2 regions of the Streptomyces sp. NPDC055400 genome follow, and region 2 is predicted to be linked to the other one. Evidence: predicted binding sites of a transcription regulator. Region 2 holds the regulator's gene; the other holds the start of a gene.
The links. Region 2 encodes HspR, which represses chaperone genes until heat shock. Its sites were predicted from a motif close to TTGAGNNNNNNNNNCTCAA; they were not measured.
Positions count from the first base shown of each region.

Region 1 (3,435 bases), on a different contig from region 2:
GGCGTCGACGATCGTGGGGTCGTCCTCGACGACCAGGACCCGTCGCTGGGCACCCGGCGTAGCCGTGCTGCCGTTGTGGGAGGTGTGTGTCTGCTCCATCGCCCCGCCCCTGAATGCGCACATCCGTGTGCGCTTGACGCTTGAATGATCTGGGTTTCGGCAGTCAGCGTACGGGGAGTTACCGCGAGTCGGCTACGCAGGCCTGACCCCGAGATGTACGACGTCGGGAACGCCACGGACAACCGGGATCTCTTCGGTGCGGACCGACCGGAATCCGGCATTCCACAAGGTTCCTTCAAAATTTGCGGAGGGCTGTGCGGACCACACGGCAAGCACGCCGCCAGGGGCGAGCCGCTCCCGGCAGGCCGCGAGACCTACCGGTGAGTAGAGGTTGTCATTACCCTCCGTCACCGTCCAGTCGGGTCCGTTGTCGATATCGAGGCACAGCGCGTCGTACGTCTCGGTCGATTCCCGGACGTACGAGACAAGGTCCGCCTCCACAATCTCCGTGCGCGGATCGGTGAGCGCGGATCGTGACAGCTCGGACAGCGGGCCTTCGCGATGCCAGTCGACGATCGCGGGCTCGCGTTCCACGACGGTGATGCGGCCCCAGCGGAAATTCGCAGCCGCGTGCGTGAGGGAGAATCCGACACCGAGTCCGCCGATGAGAATTCCTGGCGCCGGGCGGTCGTCGAGAGCGTCGAGCGCCGCGTCGACCAGGAGGCGCTCGGAGCGCCCGTCGGACGTGTCCATCAGGAAGCATCCGTTGGCGATGATCTGGAGCAGCGCGCCGTGGCGCCGCAGTACGACCTCTCCGAAGGGCCCTTCGCGCCGGTCGAGGACGACGGGCGCGGTGTGGTCGGTGTCGTACGGGGTGGGGTACGAGGTGGACATGGCGTCCATCCTGCCGTAACCGGCGCGACGCCCGGCTGCCCCTGGAAAGGGAGTTGACGGCTCTCCCGTGCGCGTCCTGCGGATCGTGCCGCACGTGGCGCCGGTCATAGACAGTGCGGGTGCGAGGGGCGAAGGGTTGGGGCGGGCCGGAAGGGAAAGGATGCCGCAGGTGGAGCGTGGCGTGACGGTCGAGGCCGACTCTTCGGAGACGCTGCCTGAGGCTTCGCTGCCCGTATCGCGGCCCCTGCTCGACGCCGTCCCGGCTCAGGCGCCGGCCGGTGGCGCGGCGCTCGGCGCGACCGGCGGGCGCGCGGCGTCCGAGAGGGCCGTCCCCCTGCGCCGGCTGCGCCCCTGGCGGCTGCTGCCCACGCCCACGGGGACCCCGTTCACGTTCGTCTACGCCGCCGTGCTCATCGGCACGTCCCTCTTCGCGCAGTTCGCCGACCCCGGCCTCGTCGCGTCCGCGCTGCGGGGTTCGAGCACCGACGTGGCGCACCTCGCGCACACGCCCGTATTCGTGCTGGTCGCGAGCGCGCTGTGGATCGCCGGCGGGATCACCTCCCCGTTCGCGGTCTGCTTCCTGGTCGTCCTCACGGCGCTGGAGCGCAGGATCGGCGGCTGGTGCACCGCCGGTGTCTTCGTCCTCGGCCACACCGTGGCGACACTCGCCACCGAGGTGCCGGTCGGGCTCTCCGTGATGGCCGGGCATCTGCCCGAGAGCTCGCTGCACCGCCTCGACTACGGCATCAGCTTCGGCGTGGCCGCGAGCATCGGCGCCCTCGCCGGTCTCCTCACGCCCTGGCTGTGCTGGATTGTGCTGGCCGTCTTCGGCGGAATGCTGGTCGAGGACCTCATCGCGTTCACGGACCCGATGGCGAACTGGGGCCACCTCATGGCCCTGGCCATCGGCGTCGGGACCTGGCTGCTGGTGCGCCGGTGGCGGCGCGCGCCGGGTTCCTCCGCGACCTGACGTAGTCCCCCGGCCGGCCTAGGGCCGGTCCCTGGCCGTCCCCGTCACAGACCCCCTCTGAGCTGCGGATCTCCCCTGCCCATCCGCTGATCGCCGAGAGCGAACAGCGCCGGGGGAACATTCAAGGGCTCACGTGCATTGAGCCTGCATAGCTCAACTTGACTGCTTAAGGGGAGATCATGGCTTCGACGTCCACACCGCTCACCCTGCCCGTGCTGCCGCTCGACGACGAGGTCGTGCTGCCCGGAATGGTGGTGCCCCTGGACCTCAACGACAACGACGTACGCGCCGCGGTGGAGGCCGCCCAGGCAGCGGCCCGTTCCAGCGGATCCGTGGGCGGCAGCAAGCCGAAGGTGCTTCTTGTTCCCCGGATCGACGGCACGTACGCGAACACCGGCGTGCTCGGCACCGTCGAGCAGGTGGGCCGGCTCGCCGACGGCGACCCCGGCGCCCTGATCCGCGGCCGCAGCCGTGTACGGATCGGCGCGGGCACGACCGGCCCCGGCGCCTCCCTGTGGGTGGAGGGAATCGCGGTCGAGGAGACCGTGCCGGAGCCGCTGCCCGGCTCGGTGACCGAGCTGGTCACCGAATACAAGGCACTCGCCACGAACTGGCTGAAGAAGCGCGGAGCCTGGCAGGTCGTGGACCGCGTCCAGCAGATCGACGACGTCTCCGCGCTCGCCGACAACTCCGGCTACTCGCCCTTCCTGAGCACCCCGCAGAAGGTGGAGCTCCTGGAGACGGCCGACCCGGTCGCCCGGCTCAAGCTGGCCACCGAGCAGCTGCGCGAGCACCTCGCCGAGCAGGACGTGGCCGAGTCCATCGCCAAGGACGTCCAGGAAGGCGTCGACAAGCAGCAGCGCGAGTTCCTGCTGAGGCGCCAGCTGGACGCCGTACGCAAGGAGCTGCGCGAGCTGAACGGTGAGTCGGAGGGCGAGGAGTCCGACGACTACCGCACGCGGGTCGAGGCCGCCGACCTTCCGGAGAAGGTCCGCGAGGCCGCGCTCAAGGAGGTCGAGAAGCTGGAGCGGTCCAGCGACCAGTCCCCCGAGGGCTCGTGGATCCGCACCTGGCTCGACACGGTCCTCGAACTGCCGTGGAACGAGCGCACCGAGGACGAGTACGACATCCAGGGCGCCCAGAGCGTCCTCGATGCCGAGCACTCGGGTCTGGAGGACGTGAAGGAGCGCATCACCGAGTACCTGGCCGTGCGCAAGCGGCGTTCCGAGCGCGGGCTCGGCGTCGTCGGCGGGCGCAGGGGCGGCGCGGTGCTCGCGCTCGTGGGCCCGCCCGGCGTCGGCAAGACCTCGCTCGGCGAGTCCGTGGCGCACGCCATGGGCCGCAAGTTCGTCCGCGTCGCCCTCGGTGGCGTACGGGACGAGGCGGAGATCCGCGGACACCGGCGTACGTACGTGGGCGCCCTGCCGGGCCGTGTCGTGCGGGCGATCAAGGAGGCCGGGTCGATGAACCCGGTCGTGCTGCTCGACGAGATCGACAAGGTGGGGTCCGACTTCCGGGGCGACCCGGCGGCCGCCCTCCTCGAAGTCCTCGACCCGGCGCAGAACCACACG
Region 1 is NZ_JBSHLM010000013.1:28,530-31,964, forward strand. It holds gene ACWIGU_RS30365 (response regulator transcription factor) at 1-99, opposite strand, end outside; gene ACWIGU_RS30370 (spermidine synthase) at 193-894, opposite strand; gene ACWIGU_RS30375 (rhomboid-like protein) at 1,076-1,864, shown strand; gene lon (endopeptidase La) at 2,044-3,435, shown strand, end outside.
Region 1: lon (endopeptidase La) is a predicted target of HspR. The motif match lies at 2,003-2,021, and genes of this name have one in related genera.

Region 2 (3,435 bases):
GTCGCGGGCATGCTGGCCTGGCTGAGCACACCCAAGCAGTTCACGTACTACACGGGGACGGCGTGGGCCCAGCTCGCGCCCGGCCCCGTCCACAAGGCCAACACCACGACGGGCACGACGACTTCGACTGCGTACGTCGAGACGCTGACCGGATCGACCGGCGACCCGACGACCGTCACCTTCGTCGCCCCGCCGTCCGGCGCCGTCCTGATCACGCTCGGCGCACGCGCCAACAGCTCGGCTGCCACGGCCTGTTACGCGTCGGCGAGCGTCAAGAACGGCACGACCACCGTGCTCGCCGCCGCCGACTCCCGTGCCTCGATCGCCACCGGCACGAGCGCGATATCGGCCTCGACCCAGTTCCAGGTCACGGGTCTGACCGTGAACACGGCGTACACGGCGACACTCGCCTACAAGTCGGCCGCCACCACCAGCACCGCGACGTTCACCAACCGCTTCGTCACGGTCACCAGCGTGTGAGGAACCCGCCCATGGCCACACCCCTGACCGCATACGCCCTCGCCCGTGCCCTGCGCGACGAGGGCGTACGCCTGAGAGAGCACGCCAACTGGCAGACGCACAACCGCAATCACAAGGGCCCGTGGGGGCCGGTGAACGGCGTCATGCTGCACCACACCGCGGGCAGCGACAGCCTCACCCTGTGCCGCGACGGCACCGCCGCCCTTCCCGGACCGCTCTGCGTCGGCCTGGTCGCGAAGGACGGCACCGTGCATCTGGTCGGTCACGGCCGCACCAACCACGCGGGCGCGGGCTCGTCCGCCGTGTACGCGGCCGTGCGCGCCGAGCGGGCTCTGCCCTCCCCGCCGGGCCCGGACGCCGTCGACGGCAACACCCACTTCTACGGCTTCGAGATCGAGAACCTGGGCAACGGCAAGGACCCGTACCCGGCGGCCCAACTCGCCGCCGTGGAACGCCTGTCGGCAGCTCTGTGCCGGGCGCACGGCTGGACGGCGGCGAGCGTCATCGGGCACAAGGAGTGGACCCGCCGCAAGATCGACCCGTCGTTCTCGACGGTCGGGATGCGGACGCGGATCGAGGCGCGGCTCGGCGTGCGCCCCGTGCCCGCTCCCGCTCCTGCGTTCGTGGCCTTCCCGGGCACCGCGTTCTTCGTGCCCGGCCGCCGCAGCGAACTGATCACGCGAGTCGGGCGGCGCCTGGTCGCGGAGGGCTGCGGCCGCTACCGCGTCGGCCCCGGGCCCGTGTGGGGCGAGGCAGACGTCCTCTCGTACGCCGCCTGGCAGCGCGGGCTCGGCTACGCGGGCGCGGACGCGGACGGCATCCCGGGCAGGGTGAGCTGGGACCGGCTGCGCGTGCCGGAGGCGGGTCATGAGTGAACAGGTCGACGTGGCCCTGGAGCTGGAGCGGCTCCGGCGCTCCGTCGATGTCGGGTTCGCCGCCACCCAGGGCAATCTGGCGCTGGTGCTCCAGCGCGCCGACCAGACGGACAAGACGCTGGGTGAGCACGAGGACCGCCTCGACGCCCTGGAGCGCTCGCGCTGGCCGCTGCCGTCGCTGGCGGCGCTGACGTCCTGCGCCGCACTCGTGGTGGCGCTGTGGGAGGCGGCGGGACGGTAGGCGCACACGAAGGGGCCCGGAGGCGACAGCCTCCGGGCCCCTTCACGTGTGTACACAGGTCAGTTGTGCACCGGTCAGTCCTGCGGCCGCTTGGGCCTCCACACCACGAGCGCGCTCGTCTGCTGGACCTCCTGGTACGGGACCAGGTCCCGGCGGTACGAGGCGTGGACGGCCGCCTCGCGCTGCTGCATCGCGGCGGCCGCGCCCTCCACCGCGGAGGACAGCTCGGCCACCCGGGCCTGCAGCGCAGCGACCTGGTTCTCCAGTTCGATGATGCGCTTGATGCCCGCGAGGTTGATGCCCTCGTCCTGCGACAACTGCTGGACGGTGCGCAGCAGTTCGATGTCGCGGGCCGAGTAGCGCCGGCCCCGGCCCGCCGTGCGGTCCGGGGAGACCAGGCCGAGACGGTCGTACTGGCGCAGGGTCTGCGGATGCAGCCCGCTGAGCTGGGCGGCCACCGAGATGACATAGACCGGAGTCTCGTCGGTCAGCTCGTAGGCCCTGCCAACAAAGGGACTCTGTCGTCGACGGCCGTCCATACGCTCATGCTCCCTTCGCGGCCTGGAACAGTTCTGCCCGCGGATCGGTCTCCGCAGTCGCCTTTCGGTACGCCTCAAGGGCGTCCTTCGCGGTGTCGGTGAGATCCGTGGGGACCGCGACCTCCACCGTGACGAGCAGATCGCCACGAGTTCCGTCCTTGCGGACGGCGCCCTTGCCGCGGGCCCGCATCGTCCGCCCGTTCGGCGTGCCCGGGGGCAGCTTGAGCGTGACCGGGGGCCCGCCGAGCGTGGGGACCTTGACCTCGCCGCCGAGCGCGGCCTCCGGGTAGCTGACCGGGACCGTGACCGTGAGGTTGTCGCCCTTGCGGCCGAAGACCGGGTGGGAGTCCACGTGCACGACCACGTACAGGTCGCCCGCGGGGCCGCCCCGCTCGCCCGGTGCGCCCTTGCCGCGCAGCCGGATGCGCTGATTGTCCGAGACGCCGGCCGGGATGCGGACCTGCATCGTCCGGGAGGACTTCGCACGGCCCGACCCCTTGCAGACCTCGCAGGGGGTCTCCGCGATCAGGCCGCGGCCCTTGCAGTCCACGCACGGGTCGGTCAGGGAGAAACCGCCGCCGCCGCCGCGCGAGACCTGGCCCGTGCCGACGCAGGTCGGGCACACGCGCGGTGTGCCGTTCTTGTCGCCGGTGCCGGAACATGCCTTGCAGGGCGCCTGCGACGACATGCGCAGCGGCACCGTCGCCCCGTCGACCGCCTCGGTGAAACTGAGGGTGACCTCGGACTCGATGTCCTGACCGCGGCGCGGCTGCGTGCGCGTGCCGGTGCCCGCGCCGCCCCGGTTGAACAGGCCGCCGAAGACGTCCCCGAGTCCGCCGCCGAACCCGCCGGCGCCCCCCGCCGTTCCGCCCTGGGCGCCGCCTCCGAAGAGGTCGCCCAGGTCGAAGTTGAAGGAGCCGCCGCCCGGCCCGCCCGGCCCCGGACGGAATCCGCCGTTGCCGAACAGGGTGCGCGCCTCGTCGTACTCCTTGCGCTTCTTGGGGTCACCGAGGACGTCGTTCGCCTCGGAGATCTCCTTGAAGCGCTCCTCCGCCTTGGCGTTGCCCTTGTTGGCGTCGGGGTGGTTCTCACGGGCGAGCTTGCGGTACGCCTTCTTGATCTCGGCGTCGGTGGCGTCCTTGGGGACGCCGAGGACCTTGTAGTAGTCCTTCTCGATGAAGTCCTTCGTGCTCATCCTCGACGTCCCTCCTCTCGCTGCTCACTGCCCTCAGCCCTCGTCCGGGCCACCGCTGTCCTCGTCGTCGGCGGCGGCCGATTCCCTGTCCTTGGCGGACTCGCC
Region 2 is NZ_JBSHLM010000003.1:292,423-295,857, forward strand. It holds gene ACWIGU_RS09470 (hypothetical protein) at 1-480, shown strand, start outside; gene ACWIGU_RS09475 (peptidoglycan-binding protein) at 492-1,355, shown strand; gene ACWIGU_RS09480 (hypothetical protein) at 1,348-1,596, shown strand; gene ACWIGU_RS09485 (heat shock protein transcriptional repressor HspR) at 1,671-2,135, opposite strand; gene dnaJ (molecular chaperone DnaJ) at 2,140-3,330, opposite strand; gene grpE (nucleotide exchange factor GrpE) at 3,364-3,435, opposite strand, start outside.